3 regions of the Flexivirga sp. YIM B11880 genome follow, and region 3 is predicted to be linked to each of the others. Evidence: predicted binding sites of a transcription regulator. Region 3 holds the regulator's gene; each other region holds the start of a gene.

Region 1 (6,497 bases), on a different contig from region 3:
CATGATCGCGTCGAGGTCCCGGTAGTTGTTCGGGGCGCCGATGTAGACCAGGTTCGCGCCCGGAGCCATGGTGTGCACGGCTTCGAGGTCGAGCGCTTCCTCACCGGCCCAGCCCTGCGGGTCTTGTTGCTTGTTGACCGCGCGGTTGTAGGTGCCCGGCGGAACGACTTCCGTGAGGTTGGGCTTGGGTAGCCCGTGCAGCGAGGAGTAGGTGTCGAGGTCCTGCTTCATCGTCGGCGACGCGTAGGCGTCGATCACGCCGACCGTCACGCCGGCGCCGTTGTTGCCAGCTTTGATCGTGCCGGCCAGGCCGTACGCGCCCTGCAGTTGGGCACCTGCATAGCCGCACGGCGCGAATGCCGAAGGGACGTCCGGCAATTTAGTGCCGTCAGGAGTCGCGGTGTTCTGGACCGTCTTTTCCCCCCAGTATGCCGAGCACGGTTGCGCGTTCTTGAACACCGGCGGCGCGGGTACGACGTCGGCCCGCGCCAGCGTGGCCGAGTCGTCCAGCCCGATGACCGCCTCGACCGTCCCGACGGACGCCGGCACGCTGAGCGGTGTGGTGTTGGCGCGCAGCACCCGGCCCTGGAAGGAGTACTCGGCAAAGCTCGTGCCGAACATCGTTGCGGCGTTCGAGACGGTGGTGGTTGCCTCGACATACTTGTTGTTCGCCGGCACCGAGCCCACCTGTGCACCCTGCGATTTCAGCCACGACTTGACCGCGGCCACTTGTCCGGCGGTGGGTGAGAACTTGGCGCGGTACTGCGCAGGCGTGAGGAACTTGCCGTAGAGGGCGTTCCCCGGTGTGGACACTGCCATCGCATAGCCGGACGCGTCCGCCTTGTTCGGCAGGTAGATGCGGAACGTGACCTTGTCGGCCCCGTGGGCGGAGCCGATCTTGTGGGCCGAAGTCGCCCACGGCGCCTGCGATCCGCTGAGCGTATGGCGACCGGTTGCCGGCGCGGCTTGTGCGCTGACGGCTCCGATGCCTGCGAGCGCGGTGGCGCCGGCGATGGCCATGAGCGTGCGAAGGGTTCGAGTTCGTGACACGAGGACTCCAATGGTGCGGTCGGAAAAGCGGCTCTCCCCGAGTCGGAGTCGCGGTCGCCGTGGCGGACGACCGAGATCATTCTGCGCCGAATTCCGCTCGTGCTGGAAGAAATGCGCCGATTTTTCCGCGGTGACTTTCCGCGCCGGTGGTCGGCATGTCCGACACCGGTCCCCGGGATGTACGAGCGCTTGCTCGTGCCATCGGGTGATCTCGCAAGTGGCGGACGCACTCCAGTTCCCCATGCGCGACCGTGACGCCCTCGGTGGGCGCACCTCAGAAGAGCACGACGTCGGCGCGGATGCCGGGCAGTTCGTCGCGGCCGGACAGCGCGCGGGCAAAGTCAATGGCGTCGTAGGACGGGACGCCGTCGCCGTCAGCGCGGTTCGCCGATCCTGCCGGGCCGGTGAGCACCACATCGCCGTGTCCTGTCGCCCGCTGCCAGGCACGTGCCGCGTCCGCGGCGATCAGGGCGTCGTGGTCCGCGGTGAGCCGCAGCGGGGCGCCGGTCGCCCGGCAGATGTCGATGCGATGCATCCAGGCATCCCGTGTGTAGACGGTGTCGTTGAGGAAGCCGAGAGTCGCCCAGCCGACAGGCGGCGGAAAGCGAAAGCGCAGTGCGCGCACCGGAGCCGGCATTCGGGTGCGGCCACGCACGCCGCGTCGGCCGGCGTCGACGAGCGCCTGGCGCAGCTGTGCCGGGCTCAGTCCGGACCGCTCGCGGATCTGGAGGTCGTTGACAGCGTCGATCTGCAGCCGGTCACCCTTCTCCTTGCGCCCGAGTCGCTGCTGACGCAACTGCTCCCGGATCCGCGCGCCGGCCTCAGCCGCACCGATGAGGTGCGCGACGATGTCGCGGACGGTCCAATCGTCGCAATCCGTCGGTGCGGTCCACTGGTCGTCGGTCAGCGAGCCGAGCACCTCGTCGAGGCGGCGATATTCCTCCGCGGCGAGGATCATCCACTGGTGGTGGCCGTGCACGGTGAGCGTGTTGTTCTGAGTGGTCATCGATGTGCTCCTGTCAGCCGAACGTGGGCGAGAAACATGTCTGTGGCATCGGCCGCCAGGCGGGTCCACCGGCTGCCACCAGGGTCGTTGGCGAGCTGCTGGGCGGCCATGCCGGTCATCAGGGCAGTCCACAGGTCGAGGTGCCGCTGCTCGTGGATTCCGATCGGCGCGAAGCGAACCCGCATGCGGGCGTAGGCGTCCACGGCCGGTGCGTAGGAATCCGCCGATGGTTCGAAGCCGGGCAGGGTCCGTTGGAAGAGCAGCTGATAGCGCACCGGGTCGTCCACGCAGAAGCGCAGGTAGGTCCGCGCCGCCGCACGCAGTAGGCGCACCGGGTCGCGGTGGGACGGAACGGCCTGCACCGCCGCGTAGAACGCCTCAGCGGCCGAGCGAAACATGGCGTCATACATGTCCGTCTTGGCCGTGAAATAGGAGTAGAGACTCGGCGCGCGGATGCCGACCGCTGCCGCGACCTGGCGCAGCGTGAATCCCGACAGGCCGTGCTCGCTCGCGAGTGTCCAGCACGCCTGCAGAATCTCCTGGCGTGCCGAGTCCCGCCGTGCCTCACGTCCCAGTGGCATACGCCGAACCTCCTGTCTCAAGACCGCGGTTGGAGCGCGCCCTCGCTTCTGACTCTGCCTAACAATGTTAGGCAACGCAAACGACGATAGGCAAGGGTTTGGGCAGATCGCTGCGCATGTGTTGGCTGTGGACCGGTCGGTTGCTCGTCGTCGCCGGGGAGACACTTGGCGTCGCGACGGCGCTCGCAGAACCGGGCGGCGCCCTCGAAGGGGACTGGCTGACCGCTGTTTGTCCTCATCACGTATCGATCGTGCGGGAGATGTCGGGGGATAACGCGGAGCTGCCCACGTCTCGGCTATGCGATGGAAAGCCGAATTTCTCAGCTAGTTTGGGGCAAAGATGTAGTCCTTTGCCCTTGTGCAAGCCATCGAACAAGAGTATGATGAAGCACGAACGCAAACCAGCAACACGAGCGCGGACAGGATGGTCCTGCGTTTGGTGGTTTGCCCGATCCGGTGGACCTGTCGGCGTATGCCGTGCCCGATGGTGCGGGAGTGTTGGCGGGCGTGCCGGCCGGAGCTGGCAGTGGGATGCGGCCGGGCACCGGGGCGGCAGCGCGGAAACTGCTGCACGGGGCGGTGGACCCGATCCGAGACGTGGGGGACGCGTGCGGTCAGTTGTCCGATGCGGACCTGGCCGACGCTGCGGAGATGTTGTTGCGGGTCCGCGAGGGTGCGGAGCGGTCGCTGGTGTTGGCCCTGGCGGACGCCATCCAGCGTGGGGTGGTGCAAGCCTCGGACAGTGGCGGCGCGCGGCAGTGGCTGACCGACCGAGCCGGGTTTCTGGAGCCGGCCGAGGCCAGCCGGTTGACGGTGGCGGCGGAGGCGCTCAATCGGCCGGAGAACGCGCGGTTACGGGCGGGGTTCGTGGCCGGCGGGTTGAGCGCGGCGATGCTGGTGACGGTGCTGGGCGAGGTGCCCCAGGCGATGGTGGCGCTGCCGGACGCCCAACGCGAGCAGGTGATCGGTTATTACCTGCAGCTGATACAACCGGGCAGCACCCGCGCCCAGTTACGAGGATTGACCAAACGCATCATCGCCGAATTCGGCGACGATCAGCAGCCGGACGCCGAGGAGAAGGCCCAACGGGCCGAGTCCGTGTCGTGGCGGGAGTTGCCCAGCGGGTTGGTGGAGCTGCTCGCGATCTTGTCGCCGGGACACGCCGCGCAACTGAGCGAGGCGATCACCGCGCTGTCCGGGCCGCAACCCGGCACGGACTCGGGCACCGGCGCGACGGTGCGCGATGAGCGGACCCCGGGCAAACGGCGCGCGGACGCACTGATGGAGCTGGTCGGGGCGGCGGCCCGGTGCGCGGACCGGGACGCGATGCGCTCCACGGCCAAGGTGATCGTCACGATGGGCCTGGACGGTCTGCTGCGTCGGCTCGGCCGGCAGGGGTTCGCGGTCACGGCGACCGGGCAGGTGCTGGACGCGACCACCGCCCGTCACCTGGCCTGTGCCGGGGACATCATCCCGGTGATCCTGGGCAGCAATGGTCAGCCGGTGGATGTCGGTGGTGAGGTGCGGTTGTTCACCGGGGCGGTGCGCACCGCGATCATCGTGCGGGACAAGCACTGCACGTTCCCCGGCTGTGACCGGCCGCCGGGCTGGTGCGAGGCGCACCACATCATCCCGTGGTGGGCCGGCGGCCCCACCATTGCAAGCAACGGCACCCTGTTGTGCAAACGCCACCACAGCGTGGTCCACGCCAAGGGCTACCTCGCGACCATCACCCCCGACGGCATGGTGGTCTGGGACCTGACCCCGGACCGGATGACCAACCTGCCACCCCGGAACCGCAACGCCGCCTGACCGTTAGAGCGTGGTCTGGTCGCGCTTCGCGCGTCGGTGCGACGATGCACTCATGGCGCACCTGACATCTGGCCCGGCATACCTCGACTACCGCGGACGCGACGACGTCCGCAGCGGGGGAGCGCGGCTGATCCCGATCACCACACCGTCCGGCACCTTCCGGGTGTGGACCAAGCGGGTCGGCAACAATCCCGATCTCAAGTTGCTGCTGCTGCACGGCGGTCCCGGCTGCACGCACGAATACTTCGAGGCCTGCGACAGCTTCCTGCCCGTGGCCGGGGTCGAGTATTACTACTACGACCAGCTCGGCTCGACACGCAGTGACCATCCCGATGACGAATCGCTGTGGGAGCTGGACCGATTCGTCGACGAGGTGGAGCAGGTGCGCACAGCGCTCGGTCTGGACGCGAGCAACTTCGTGCTTCTCGGCCACTCCTGGGGCGGCATCCTGGCCACCGAATACGCGCTCCGGCACCAGCAGCACCTCCGCGGGCTGGTGATCTCCAACATGATGTCGAGCGTCCCGGCATACAACGCGTATGCCGAGCGAGTGCTCATGCCCGACATGGATCAGGAGAAGCTGGCGCGCATCAAGCAACTGGAGGCCGACGGTGACGTCGACAATCCGCTCTACGAGGAGCTGCTGCTGGAGCAGCACTACGTCCACCACGTGCTGCGGATGCCCGCGACCGAGTGGCCGGAGCCGGCACAGCGCGCGATGGCGCACATCAATCCCGTCATCTACCGCAAGATGCAAGGCCCGAGCGAGCTCGGCATCTCCAGCGACGCGACGCTCGCTCAGTGGGACCGGACCGACGAGCTGAGCGCGATCACGGTGCCAACGCTGGTGATCGGGGCGCGGCACGACACCATGGACCCCGACTTCATGCGGATGATGTCGCAGCGACTACCGAACGGGCGGCACCTGCACTGCCCGTCCGGCAGCCACCTGGCGATGTATGACGACCAGGACGTCTACTTCTCCGGTTTGATCGACTTCCTCACGGATCTGTGACCCGCGGTCAGTGCGACCGGCCGGTGATCAGCGGCCACATCGGCTGAACCTGTCGGCTGTCGGAGGTGAAGCCCAGCTTGGGCAGCCCGAGGCCCTCCTCGATGGTGAGCAGCATCGAGTAGTGGTTGTATGCCGTGTCGTCCGTGACGTGACGCGGGCCCTTCGAGGTCACCACCACCATGGGGACCAACCCACCGCCATACACGCCACCCGGCCAGTCCGCGCTGACAGCCGGATCACCCGCGGGCAGCACCGGCGAGTCGCAGCAGCCGGCGGTGGACAGGTAGTAGTTGTCGGCCGGGTTCGAGCCGTCGTAGTCGGTCTCGTCGGCGGTGACGAAGATGACGCTGTTCGGCGTCCACGCCTTGCTGTGCCTGATGGTGTTCACCGTCTTCTTCAGGAACGCGTCGGCCTTGGCCTTCAGTGACTCGTCGGCGGCGTCACCGGAAGTGTCGCTGTAGGGACACGGGGTCTCCGCGTGCCCGGCGATCGAGCTGTAGACGCCACCGTGCATGTCGTTGCACTGGTCCGGGCTGATCCAGACGTAGCGCGGTGCATGCGGCGAATTCAGATCATGCCTCAGGGAATTGATCGGCTTCACCTGCGCCATCCGTGCGGCGTTCTCGCGCACATCGGTGTAGAGCGCGAAGGGATTGTGCTTGCTCGCGTAGAGCGCGCCGCCGGTGGCCGGCCACTGGTCGGGCAGGTAGCCCGCGGACGGCATCGCGTCCATGTAAGCGCCCCAGCTGATGTGTGCGGCGTCCAGTTCGTCGACGATGTTGGTGTGGTCGTAGTGGTTGGTTCCGGAGTTCGTCGCCGTCGGGTACCAGCCGTTGTCGTTGTTGACGTCCCAGTTGGATCCGCTGGTCGCCGCGATGTAGTTGGGCTCGCTGGTGTGGGTGACGCCGTAGTATTGCGTCGCCTGGTTGTATGACGCGACCAGGCTGTTCAGGAACGGCATGTTCGGGTCGCCGATCACGTGATCCTGCGCGTGGTTCTCCTCCATGATGATGAACACGTGGCCCAGCCGGTG
Region 2 (6,497 bases), on a different contig from region 3:
CGTCACTCGCTCGTTGTGTTGAAGGGCCGGCAGCGGGTTTCCGGCCGCGAGGCAGTTGTGACATCCGTGCGGGTGGTGTCGTGATGGTGCTGGGCGGTATTCGAAATCTGAGGGACTGCAGCGCTTCCGCCAGCGTCTCCGCCGACGACTGGACCCCGACGACGACGCGACGGACGGCGGAACGAGCCGCGGACGTTCCATAGCCTGCGGAGTCGGCTCGGCGATGATGAACTGTGTGCGCTCGGGAGCCGATACTCCGCCGGAGAGCCTGCGACGACGTTGGCGGCGGAGGCACGGATAGCGGCGTCAGCGCTCTACGAGCACCTTGCGCGGCTCGGCGTTCCTCGGAAGCGCCGCTTCATCCCTGAGGAGGCCCTTCCCGAGCTGGTTCAGCTGCGGAAGGCGGCTGGACGTACCAGGCTATCGGCGAACGATATGGTGTCACGCGGTCGGCGGTCTCATCAGGGCTGAGAGCATCGGCCAGAAATTGATCTTCAGGAGGGTCTTGCGGGCTACCGCGTCATTCTTCGCTGTCAAAGGCGCCCGTGCGTGAGGCAGTCTCGGTTAGACCACCCAGCTCGGCGCCGACCTGCTTCTGGGCGTTGCTCAGGCTGTTGGATCCAGACTGTTTCAGATACACATCAAGCAGCGTCTTCGTCTCGCCAAGCTTGTCATCGTTCCAGTCACTGGTATCGCTTTGCTCAGTCAGCGAGACCACGATACTCGTGAACCCAATCGCCGGGAAAGACCAATCCTGCAGTTCACCTACACCGAAAGGGTCTACGAGGAATCGGCGTTCAGCGAGTTCGGGAGTGGCACCCGAGGTCAGCACAAGGCCTTCGACCACTGCTGCGCCAAGTGAGGCGAACTCGGGCAGACCCAGATCGCCGCTGTCGTCCTTGAGTCGGAACCCGATCACCTCCATCATGTCGGCGTAGAAGGCAACCATGGCGTCGAGGAAGGCGCGTTCACTGTCCGCTAGTGCCTTCTCAAGTGTGCTGCGGTAGTCGTTGCGCGGCAGGGACAAGAGCGCGGCGTGCAGCGTCATGTAGATGTGCCAGTCGGGGCGGTCGCGGAGAGCTTCGAAGTTCTGGAGGGCACCAAGGCGGCACATTTCGACTAGGAGCCGTCGACGGCCGACAGCTGTCCGGAACCAGGTGAGGTGTGCGACCGCTACCCGCACGGCAGTTGCTGGGGTGCCGAGGTCGAACGCTCCCTGGGCGGGGTGTGTCTCGCCAGCTAGTCGGAGTAGCAACTCGGCGTAGTACATCTCCTTGCGTGGCCAACGCTTGTAGACGGCGGAGCGCGAGACGTTCGCCTCGGCGATGACGTCCTCAATGCGCAGAAGGTCGAAGCTGACGCGCAGTCCGGCCGTGTTGACCATGCGCACACCGGCGCTGAGCATCCGCTCCACCGTCTCCGCCTCGTCGAGCCGCCGCCGTGGTTCGCCTAGGCCGAAGGGATCGGTTGCGAACTCAGCCATCGCACCATCTCCGACTGAGGACATCATGTCTGAAGTCTTGTGCTTTCCGTCGTGTGTCTGTCATAGTGGTGCCACGCTACCAGCGCGGCTACGAGAAGGCCGGAAGGATCTGGTCGAGCGAGTCAAGGGAAGAAGGGAGGTGAAGTCCAGTGGGAACATTCGATAGCTCTTCATTCTCTGACAAGGTTGGGAACGACGGCGATCGCGACATCCTCTTCAATGGTCCCGGAGATGGTGCTGACCATGGGCACGTTGTGATCGACCCGGAGGGTAATTACAAGTACGCACGCGATGTCGAGGGCAACGAGTACGACGTCGAGGGAAAGCCCTCGTGATATCTGCATGACCCGCCCATATCGATTCGTCAATTTGATATGGGCGGGTCATGTTCTTTGTTATAATGAGGGATGCATGGCGAACGTGTTTTCGAGATTAGATCACATTCCACCTTACCCGGATGATCGACGCATCCTTGTCCGGCATCTTAAAGATGTTGCCGTGAAGCTTCGAGATGGAAACGGAGATCGGCATACGATTGTGAACGAGACGGCTGGACTTTTGGCTACAGCCTACTGTCGGAACCTCTCACACGATGACCCTATTATCGCGGCCCTAGAACTTTGCGCACGTCGAGAACTTCGCGAGGATAGGGCGCCAAGCTGGAGCGAACTCGCAGCAATTTTGGAGCGCCTCTAGCGGTCGTCTGGAACATTTCCATACACTCTCCCTCCTGCCACCGCGGCAGTACCCGAGGCCCTGTGGCAGGCCTAGCGCGGACGGCTTGCTGCCTGACACCACTACGTCGCCGGCTGATCGATCCGCTCGTGGCCGACGGTGCCTGCGCGAGGCGGACAAGGACGAGATCGTTCGGTGCTCCACCGCGGGCGAGAATGCCCGGGTTGAGGAACTCGGCTTCGTCATGTCCGCCGTGCTACGGATCCTGCGCCAGCGTGGCACCGAGACCGGACCCGCGGAGTGCGCGATCGGTAGCGAATGCGGCTGAGTTGATGGGATGTGGGTAGACCGTGCGATCACCTCATCTTCGAGCGTTGCCGACATGGGTCCCAAGCGGCGGTAGGACAGAAGGAGCTGAGCGATGGTGTGACGGCACGCGGGAGGCTAGAGCCACCTTCCGCAAGGGCTTCGCGATAGGGTTGACTGTCATCGGACGCTTGTCCGAAGAGGAGGCGCGGCGTGGCAGCGAGCAACATCGAGTGGACCGAGGTGACCTGGAATCCCGTAACTGGGTGTGACCGCGTCGCAGCCGGGTGCGACAACTGCTATGCGCTTGCGCTCGCGAAGCGTCTGAAGGCGATGGGCGCTGAGAAGTATCAGAACGACGGTGACCCGAGGACTTCAGGGCCGGGCTTTGGTATCACCGTCCATCCGCAAGTACTCGGTCAACCCTTCCGCTGGCGAGGCAGCAAGGTCGTCTTTGTGAACTCGATGAGCGACCTGTTTCATGCCAAGGTTTCGATTGGATTCATCCGTGACGTCTTCGACGTCATTCGGGAGACGCCGCAGCACACGTATCAGGTGCTGACAAAGCGATCGCTACGACTCTTGCGCATGTCAGATCGGCTCGATTGGCCGGACAATCTCTGGATGGGGGTCTCGGTGGAGTGCACCGATGTCGTTGGGCGCATCGACCACCTTCGCGAGACCGCCGCGAGCATCCGGTTCTTGTCCTGCGAGCCATTACTGTCGGCACTCCCGAATCTTGATTTGGATCGCATCGACTGGGTAATCGCGGGAGGGGAGTCGGGCCCAAGAGCACGCCCAATGGACCCAGCGTGGGTTGCCGACATCCGTGATCAGTGCGTGGCGTCGGGCGTCGCTTTTTTCTTCAAGCAATGGGGCGGCCGGACGCCCAAGCAGCATGGTCGCGAACTCGATGGACGTCGTTGGAGCGAGATGCCTGAGTCGGCATTGGCGTATTAGGCGAAATCGATGGTAACTCCAGCTGCGAACTGACGCTTCCCGTTCGGCCGGCTCACCGTGAACGGCGCGGACTCTGCCCTCTCGAGCTCTCTCAGAGCCTGGGTGAGGTGAGGTTTCCGATAAGGCGTGTGAAGGACGACCCACTCTTGCAGGTCTGGGTTCACCATTACATTTTTCTGTCCGGCATATGTCTCGACGAGAGACGTGCGCAGGGGCTCAAGGCTCGGCTCAGGTTGAAACAAGACCTCCATGCCCGCAAGCCGATCCGAAAATGAGTAATCACCACCGGGGGCGGTCTTCCACATCGCGTCCTTCATTTTCTCGACACCGAGCACGGAGCGAGTTCCGTGGAGAAGGAAGTAACCAACGTTACCTGTGCGGTTTCGCATGGCAAACCAGCGCACGTAAGTGAACCCTGCTACGTCGAGCAACTGTCGTATGTAGACGTCACGGAGGTGCTCGACTCTGTCGCCACCCTTGTAGTCCGCGATGATGGCATCCACGTCAAGGCCGAACAGGTCGTTCATGTTGCCGCCCTGGTGCGGGTGCGTAACGAAGCGGTTCACGAAACCAACCATGAAATTGATAAAGACCTCGCAGCTCCGGTAGTTGAGGAGTCGCGCAATCAGTGACATCGGCATGCCGGTCCAGCCGAAAGGGTCGAGGAACGCAAACGTGGGCGCAAGGCTGGCCTGCTGCACATCGAGGTAATCGCAGATCTCAGTGGCGTGATCAGTGAAGGTACCTTCGCGTATCTCGTACTTGACATTGCCCGGCCAGGAGCCGTTCTCCGCTTCCCAAGTTGCGCGGAAATGATCGATGGCGTTTCTTAGGGAGGCGACGTTATCCGCGTCGTGTTCGATGAAGAGGAACACAAACTCGCGACGGCTCATGCGACTCCACGCCGAATGCCTTAGAAGCCTTCCCATCGCAATTATGGGCGATCCTGCGGAGCCATCGTTGTATACGCCTCGACCTGCGAAGCCGTCGATGAACAGCACGCGCCCAAAGCCGCTTGCGAGTATAGGGTACCAAGCGTCCAAGTAGGTGCCGAGGATGTCGTGCTTCGCCGCGGTGTGCTCCGGGTAGTCCCACATCTTCGGGTCGGAGTCGTCGACCATGTATCCCCCTGCGTGTGAACCGGATTCCCCGAGCTGAAATGCTGACAGCCTATCTGCACTCGTTGACGAGGATGTCTTGTTGCCGAAGGTTTCATGGGGACAATCGCATGGAGAGCACGGTCGATTCTGGGGATGCTCGGTCAGTAGCCCTACGTCGGCCAGGTCACAACACAGCAAGGGTGCTACCACCGTCTGTCATAGAGGTTGAGATGGTCTGTACCTTGAAGGCATCGGAGATCGTTGTTGGCGCCGGGCACGTGCCCAGTTGGCAACCAGTGGAGTAGGGGAACCAGATGGCGACACCGAGGCACGAGAAGACGATCGCCCTCTACGACATCCTGGATGCGGGCAGCGCGAACTTGATGCCGTACGACCGCGCGCTTCGCTGGGACGCGGCTCTCAATCACCTGGCAACGAAGCCGCTCACCGAGAGGACGATCGTCAGCACGTCTGGGCGAGACGTCATCGGATCACCCACCCCAGGCAACGAAGCAACGCATCTTCTGCTGCACAAGGCACGTGCCGACGGCGATTGGATGTCACGCGCCAACCTCCGCACCGGCACGGTCCAAGAGCTGATTGCGGCTCAGAACGAACGTTACGTGGACTCAACCGTGATCTGCTTCATGCCGGGACGAAACCGCGTTGCTGTGCTGCGCGGAGGGAACGCGGCACCGACGCACAACGACCTCATGCACTGGCTGAATGCGATGCACATGTTCCCCGACACGACCTTCGCGGTCGAGCCGGTGGTACGCGAGGCGGAGGTAGCGCGGCTCAGGTCCGCCGATGCCGCGCAGAGGATTGACGTGCGCTTCACCCCGGAGTCCCACATCGACGAAGCTGATGGATACATCGCAGATCAGGTTAGCCAGCTGCTCGACCGCTACCCGGGTGCAAGTGTGACGCTCACTGTCTCCATGGGCCGGAAACGCTACCGTGGCGGTGACCAGGATCCGCGTCGGACGTTGAAGGAAGACATGGTCGGGCTGCTGCCAATCCTCAGTCCCAGCGATCGAGCCTCCGTTGGACTCCTGTTCGAGGAGGGTCCGAACTACTCCAAGCAGCAGTTGGTAGATCTCGTCGAGCATGATCTCACCCTCAAAGCCAACCTCGTTGAGGGCGGCGACGACCGTCCGCTCCGTCTACTGAGCGCGGTTAATTACGTCGAGAGCCTCCTGCTGTTGCACCCCGAACTTGGAGACTGACGAGCGTCGGTCCGCGCCCCTACATTGGGCGGTATGACGACGGTTGGCCAGCGCGGGAACAGCTGGGCCACACCACTCAAGTGGTGGGGCGATCACCCATGGCCAGACGTCCTACTCGCCGTTGTGATCGCGCTCGCTTCTTATGGAGACTTGGTGCCTCATCCTTCAGTTATGGACCGTGCAGCGCGCCTCGGGATCTACTCGTCTGCCGGCAACATCGTCGCTGTAGTCGGTGGTCTCGCTGGCATATCCGTCTCCGCATACCTGGCTATGGCGGGAGCACGAGCACGAGCGTTGCGCGCGGGCGCAGGCAGGGCACTCACGAGGAACTGGGTTGAGACAACCCTCGCGACCGCCCTCAGCGCCCTGGTGTGCTGGGCCGCTCAAGTCGCAGACGTGACACACGGAGCTCGGTTGGCGTGGTCCGTCGCCTTTGGCGGTGTCGCCTGGTGTGTCATCACCAGCTTTAGGCAGGCGTGGCTTCTCCGGCTGTTGCTGCGTGTAGCCGCAGCGGATGACGCAGGACCTATGCGGTCAGGGTCGGTACCGGCCCCGGAGCCACTTCTTGGCCGGACGCAGACGTCGGCCTCATCTCAAACAGAAGCATCTCGTTCGACCGACGACGATGCGGATCCAGGTCAGCCATTTCGTCTGTAGCCCGGTTAGTAGCGCGCAGTTTCGATCCTTCATCTCGCCGTCCAGCTTAGAGAGCATGGCCGCACCAGGTGCCAGGACCATCGCTGA
Region 3 (6,497 bases):
GTGACCCATCGGAGCGATGGCCCGCTCCCCCATCGCGCAGTCGAACACCTCGTAGTGCTCGGGCTTCAGACCGGGAGCGTCGATGACGTGCCCGTGCTCGGCGATGTGCTCGACGATCGCCTCGATCTGCTCGGTCTGGTAGCCGAGCTTCTTCAGCGCGCGCGGGATCGTCTGGTTGACGATCTGCATCGAACCGCCGCCGACGAGCTTCTTGAACTTCACCAGTGAGAAGTCCGGCTCGATGCCGGTGGTGTCGCAGTCCATCATGAAGCCGATGGTGCCGGTCGGTGCGAGCACCGACGCCTGCGCGTTGCGGAAGCCGTTCTTGGCGCCGTTCTCCACGACCGCGGCCCACGCCTTGGTGGCGTAGCGGTGGATCTCGGAGTCCATCGCGTCCAGGGTGCGGACCGCGTCATTGGCCGCCTGGTGCTTGCGCATCACCCGCTGGTGCGCCTCGGCGTTGCGGGCGTAGCCGTTGTAGGGGCCCACGATGCCGGCCAGCTCCGTCGACCGCTTGTAAGCGGCACCGGTGAGCAGGGAGGTGATCGCCGCGGCCAGCGACCGACCACCCTCGGAGTCGTAGCCGTGCCCGGTCGCCATCAGCAGGGCGCCCAGGTTGGCGTAGCCGATGCCCAGCTGGCGGTAGTCCCGGGTGGTCTGACCGATCGACTCGGTCGGGAAGTCGGCGAAGCAGATGGAGATGTCCATCGCGGTGATGACCAGCTCGGTCACCTTCTGGAAGGTCGCGGCGTCGAACGTGTCGTCCTCGCGCAGGAACTTCAGCAGGTTGAGGCTGGCCAGGTTGCAGGAGCTGTTGTCCAGCGACATGTACTCCGAGCACGGGTTGGACGCGGTGATCCGGCCCGTCTCGGGGTTGGTGTGCCACGCGTTGATCGTGTCGTCGTACTGCAGACCCGGGTCGGCGCACTCCCACGCCGCCTTGTTGATCTTGTCGAAGAGCGTGCGGGCGTCGATCTCCTCGATGACCTCGCCGGTATGACGGGCGCGCAGACCGAACGACGCGCCCTCCTCCACCGCACGCATGAACTCGTCGGTGACCCGGACCGAGTTGTTGGCGTTCTGGTACTGGACGGAGGTGATGTCCTTCCCGCCGAGGTCCATGTCGAAGCCGGCGTCGCGCAGCGCGCGGATCTTGTCCTCCTCGCGCGCCTTGGTCTCCACGAACTCCTCGATGTCCGGGTGATCGACGTCGAGGACGACCATCTTCGCGGCCCGCCGGGTCGCCCCACCGGACTTGATGGTGCCGGCGGACGCGTCGGCGCCGCGCATGAAGGACACAGGGCCGGACGCGGTGCCTCCGGAGGACAGCAGCTCCTTGGAGGACCGGATCCGGGAAAGGTTCAGGCCGGCGCCGGAGCCGCCCTTGAAGATGAAGCCCTCTTCCTTGTACCAGTTGAGGATCGAGTCCATCGAGTCGTCGACCGACAGGATGAAGCAGGCCGAAACCTGCTGGGGCGACTTGGTGCCGACGTTGAACCACACCGGTGAGTTGAAGCTGAACACCTGGTGCAGCAGGGACCAGGTCAGCTCGTGCTCGAAGATCTCCGCGTCCTCGTCGGTGGCGAAGTAGCCGTGCTCCTTGCCGGCGCGCACGTAGGTGAGGACCACCCGGTCGATGAGCTGCTTCAGGCTGCTCTCCCGCTCCGGCGTGCCGACCGCGCCCCGGAAGTACTTGGTGGTGACGATGGTCGAGGCGTTGAGCGACCAGCTGTCGGGAAACTCGACACCGCGCTGCTCGAAGATCGTCTCGCCGGTCTTCCAGTTCTGTTGGACGACGTCGCGTCGTTCCCAGGTGACCTCGTCGTAGGGGTGCACACCCGGTGTGGTGAAGATGCGCTCGACGGTCAGCCCCTTGCGAGCGGAGTTGCTGCGCTGTGCCTGGGGGCCGGCGTCTGCCGTGTCGGTCATGTCCAACTTCCTTTCCACCTCACGGTGGTCGACTGTCGCTGCTGTCTGGTCTGTCGATCTGGTGCTGCTGATGCCCGGGACGATCCGGAGCCGATCTCAGTCGCCCGTGCGCTGCCGCTCCGGCTCGATGCCGGTCGGTGGTCGCTCGGCACGGAGCAGGGCGATCGCCGACTCGAAGTCTTCGAGACCCTCGAACGCCTGATAGACGCTCGCGAACCGCAAATAGGCCACTTCATCGAGGCTGCGCAACGGGCCGAGGATGGCCAGGCCGACGTCGTGGGCGTCGATCTCCGCAGCGCCCTGCGCCCGGATCGACTCCTCGACCTCTTGGGCCAACAGCGCCAACTGGTCCTCGGTGACCGGCCGGCCCTGACAGGCCTTCCGGACGCCGATCAGCACCTTCTGGCGGCTGAACGGCTCGCTCGCACCGGACCGCTTCACGACGGTCAGGCTGGCCGTCTCCACGGTCGAGAAGCGCTTGCCGCAGGTGGGACATTGACGTCGCCGCTTGATGCAGGTGCCGTCCTCGCTCGTGCGGCTGTCGACGACACGACTGTCGTCGTGCCGGCAGAACGGACAGTGCATGTGCGACCCCTCTCATGCGTCTGCCGAGCAAGGCCATCCGGCCGCCCGAATCGCCGCAACCTGTGGACGAGGTTGTGGGAAAACGGTGGACGAACTGGGGATGACCGGACTCTGCGTGTGGACTAGATGTGGATAAATTGCATCCGTGTAACTACTAGATATAGGGATGTTAAGCCGATCTCACCACAAGCGCAAGAGCCCGCGTGTCGCACCCGAAAAGCGCTGGTCAGCCGCTCGGAACGGCGCGCCGGAAACCCTCAGCGCGGCAGTTGTAACCGCTCACCGGCGACCACCTGCAGACCGTTCAGACCATTGGCCAGCGCCACCTTGGTGACCGCGTCGGACACGGCGAGCGACGGATAGGCGCCGTGTGCGACCTCGGACAGCGTCTGCCCGGACTGCACGGTGACGGTCCGTGGGGAAGGAGCCGGCGTCGCGGCCCACGCCCGGGCAGCGGCGCCGCCACCGGCGAGCAGCGCAAGAGCGACCAGCACACCGACGAGGCGGCGGCCTCGACCGGTCAGCCGAAGTCCGGCCGGCTGGACCCGCACGCCGACCGAACGCCCGCCCCCGCGTGCCGCCGGGCCGGTCGGCACGGTCCGCAGGTGCCGGCGGGCTCTCCGCGCCGCGCCCGGCTGGACCGGCGCATCCCATTGGATCAGTGCACTCATCTCTTCCTCCTGAAACTCCGGTGCGGTCACGGTCGCACCACTCGGTCGGCAGACCTGCTCCGAACATTCGTGCGATCGGACGCCTGTCCGATGTATAGCACGAACGTTCGATGTGGTCGAGACACGCGTCGTACAGATGTTTGGAACTTGTGTCCGAAACCCATACGCTGTTTTCACAAAGCCAAGGCAAGCACCGACCACCGACAACCCGTTCGGACAGCCGTCCGCACACACCGCTCGCCGGACGCTTTCGAGCAACTTCGCCGAGGAGGAATGACAGCGATGGCACAGGTGCACGAACTCCCTGACCGCAGGGGCGAGGGCCTCACGACCCGGCAGCGGAAGGTGCTGCAGGTGATCCGCAACTCGGTCGACAGGCGGGGCTATCCGCCGAGCCTGCGCGAGATCGGCGATGCGGTCGGCCTCACCAGCCCCAGTTCGGTCGCGCACCAGCTGACGATGCTCGAGCGCAAGGGCTACCTGCGCCGCGACCCCAACCGCCCCCGTGCCATGGAGGTGATCGATCCGGACGCGACCGACATGCGCGGCTATCGCGGAGGGTCGAGCGTGCGCGGAGCCGACGACTCCGGCATCGACGAGACGGGGCTCGGCGACCAGCGCCCCGCGGCGTCATACATCCCGGTGGTCGGCCGGATCGCCGCCGGCGGCCCGATCCTCGCCGAGGAGGTGGTCGAAGACGTCTTTCCGCTGCCCAAGCAGATCGTCGGCGAGGGGGACCTCTTCCTGCTGAAGGTGGTCGGTGACTCCATGGTCGACGCGGCGATCTGCGACGGCGACTGGGTGGTCGTGCGCCAGCAGCCGACCGCCACCAATGGCGACATCGTGGCCGCCATGCTCGACAACGAGGCCACCGTCAAGACCTTCAAGCGGGCCCGCGGGAAGGTCTGGCTGCTGCCGCACAACGACGCCTATGACCCGATCGACGGCGACGACGCGACGATCCTCGGCAAGGTCACCGCGGTCCTGCGCCGGGTCTAGGTCAGCTCAGCCCGTCAGAGCATCGGCGAGTGCCGTCAACGTCTCACCGAGCGGCGCGTCGACGCGCACCGACACCTCCTCGTCGGTGGCGCGCGTCCAGCCATGGGTGATCACCGCGACCGGAATCCCCGCGCGGGCCGCTCGCCGCACGAAGCGGTAGCCGGACATCACCGCGAGCGACGAACCGAGCACCAGCACCGACCGCGCCGCGGCGACATACGAAAAGCATTGCTCGACCAGCGGTTTGGGCACCGACTCCCCGAACATCACGACGTCCGGCTTGAGCAGGTCCGACCCACAGACGACGCAGTGCACCAGCCGGAAACCGGCGATCAGCGACTCGGCGATCGCGACGTCGCCGTCGGGCCGCAGTGGCCCGTCCGCCGAGCGGTCGAAGTCCGGATTCGCCAGTTGGAGCCATTCGTCGACCGTGGTGCGCGCATAGCGTTCGCCGCACCGCATGCACACGACCTGCTCGAGGCTGCCGTGCAACTCCGCGACGTCGGCCGCACCTGCGGCCTGGTGCAACCGGTCGACGTTCTGGGTGATGATCGGCCCGACATACCTCGCCGACTGCAGTGCGGCCACCGCGTAGTGACCCTGGTTCGGGCGAGCAGCGGCGAAGCGCGGCCAGCCGACGTACGACCGCGCCCAATAACGCCGGCGCGCTTCCCGATCCGCGAGCAACTCCTGCGCCGTCATCGGCTGGAAGCGGCGCGTGCCGTCGGCTCCGCGATAGTCGGGTATGCCGGACTCGGTCGACAGCCCCGCCCCGGTGAGCGCGAGCACTCCCCCGCCTGCGACCAACTCGGTCAGCGCTCTCAGATCAGCTGCCACCAAGCCAAGCTCTCACACACCCGCCGAGCTGCCGATGATGGCCGCTCAAACCCGTCCCGACATACCGACCGTCGGTCCTTCGGAAAACCCGCCGAAACCTCGGAAGAATGACGTCACAAGCGTAACGATCAGCGATTCGTACGTTGGATCTCCGGTCAATAACCAAATGTTATTCTGGACGCATGATCGACGCCGCCGGCCTGCGAGTCATCAAGGCCATCAGCGACCACGGCAGCTTCACCGCCGCGGCTGCCTCCCTCGGCTACTCGCAGCCGGCCATCTCCCAGATGGTCCGGCGCCTCGAGGACCGCACGGGCACGGTGCTGGTGGAGCGTCTCGGGCGCAGCGTACGGCTCACCGAGGCCGGCCAGGTGCTGGCTCGGCACGCCAACCCGGTGCTCGCCGCGCTGGACGCGGCGGAGTCCGAGGTGGCCGCGATCGCCGGCCTGCGCGCCGGCCGCGTCCGGCTGATGGCGTTCCCGTCGTCCTCCTCCACGCTGGTGCCGCGTGCCCTCGCCCTGGTCAAGCAGCGCTTCCCGGACGTGCATGTGACCTTCACCGAAGCCGAGCCGCCCGAGTCGCTCGCGGCGCTGCGGTCCGGTGAGTGCGATGTCGCCGTCGCCTTCGCCTACGAGGGCACCGACCTGGCGCGCGGCGAGGAGGACATCGACTCGTTCGTGACCCGCAAGTTGCTGGACGACGAAGTGCGTCTCGCGCTGCCGCTGGATCACCCACGCGCCGCCTCCAAGAAGGTCAAGCTCGCCGACATGGCCGATGAGCCCTGGATCGCCGGCTGCCCTCGATGTCGCGGTCACCTGCTCGCGCTGGCCGAGCGCGCCGGCTTCAACCCGGATGTCGCCTTCGAGACCGAGGACTACGTCGCGGTGCTGGGCCTCGTCTCCGAGGGACTGGGCGTCTCCCTCGTCCCCGACCTGATCCGCCGCTCCGCCGGCAACCCCGGCGTCGTGTGCCTGCCGATGGATCCCGCCTCGCGGCGGACGGTGTATGCCGTCACTACTCCCGACCTGCAGCGCGTGCCGGCAGTGGCCGCCACGCTCGACGCGCTGTGCGAGGCGGCGCACGCCAAGGGCGTCTGCGGCGACTGACCGCCTCCGCCTCGCCGGTCACGGCCTAGCCACCAGCGGCTCCCCGTCGCGCGCGACGATCACGATGTCGCCACCCCGGTCGGTGCGCTCGACCGTCGAGTTGCTCTCGCGCAGCAGGTCGAGCGTGCGCGGCGCCGGATGCCCGTAGTCGTTGTCCGCACCGACGCTGATGACAGCGATCGGCGCGTGCAGGAAGCGCTCCAACTCCGGGGCCTGGTTGGCCGAACCGTGGTGCGGCACCTTGAGCACGTCGACCGGCGGCGCGTTCGGCAGCGCCCGCAGTTGGCTCAACAGCGTTGTGCCGCCTTCGCGTTCGATGTCGCCGGTGAGCACCAGCCGCAGTCCTTGGCTGCGCACGTCGAGCACGACG

The links. Region 3 encodes LexA, which represses DNA repair genes until DNA is damaged. Its sites were predicted from a motif close to TCGAACANNTGTTCGA; they were not measured.
Region 1: the regulator LexA is predicted to act here: its motif matches at 3,006-3,021, upstream of ACN8HC_RS09620 (HNH endonuclease signature motif containing protein).
Region 2: the regulator LexA is predicted to act here: its motif matches at 2,648-2,663, upstream of ACN8HC_RS04250 (DUF5131 family protein).

What each region holds. Positions count from the first base shown of each region.
Region 1 covers NZ_JBMAMH010000005.1:90,046-96,542, reverse strand. Annotated here, with positions in the region: gene ACN8HC_RS09635 (S53 family peptidase) at 1-1,050, opposite strand, end outside; gene ACN8HC_RS09630 (maleylpyruvate isomerase family mycothiol-dependent enzyme) at 1,325-2,056, opposite strand; gene ACN8HC_RS09625 (TetR/AcrR family transcriptional regulator) at 2,053-2,637, opposite strand; gene ACN8HC_RS09620 (HNH endonuclease signature motif containing protein) at 3,082-4,449, shown strand; gene ACN8HC_RS09615 (proline iminopeptidase-family hydrolase) at 4,502-5,464, shown strand; gene ACN8HC_RS09610 (alkaline phosphatase family protein) at 5,472-6,497, opposite strand, start outside.
Region 2 covers NZ_JBMAMH010000001.1:912,900-919,396, forward strand. Annotated here, with positions in the region: gene ACN8HC_RS04240 (TetR/AcrR family transcriptional regulator) at 521-1,483, opposite strand; gene ACN8HC_RS04245 (hypothetical protein) at 1,633-1,818, shown strand; gene ACN8HC_RS04250 (DUF5131 family protein) at 2,678-3,424, shown strand; gene ACN8HC_RS04255 (three-Cys-motif partner protein TcmP) at 3,421-4,545, opposite strand; gene ACN8HC_RS04260 (hypothetical protein) at 4,839-5,753, shown strand.
Region 3 covers NZ_JBMAMH010000002.1:163,446-169,942, reverse strand. Annotated here, with positions in the region: gene ACN8HC_RS05305 (vitamin B12-dependent ribonucleotide reductase) at 1-1,929, opposite strand, end outside; gene nrdR (transcriptional regulator NrdR) at 2,026-2,514, opposite strand; gene ACN8HC_RS05295 (LysM peptidoglycan-binding domain-containing protein) at 2,772-3,185, opposite strand; gene lexA (transcriptional repressor LexA) at 3,468-4,184, shown strand; gene ACN8HC_RS05285 (Sir2 family NAD-dependent protein deacetylase) at 4,191-5,021, opposite strand; gene ACN8HC_RS05280 (LysR family transcriptional regulator) at 5,204-6,127, shown strand; gene ACN8HC_RS05275 (ComEC/Rec2 family competence protein) at 6,146-6,497, opposite strand, start outside.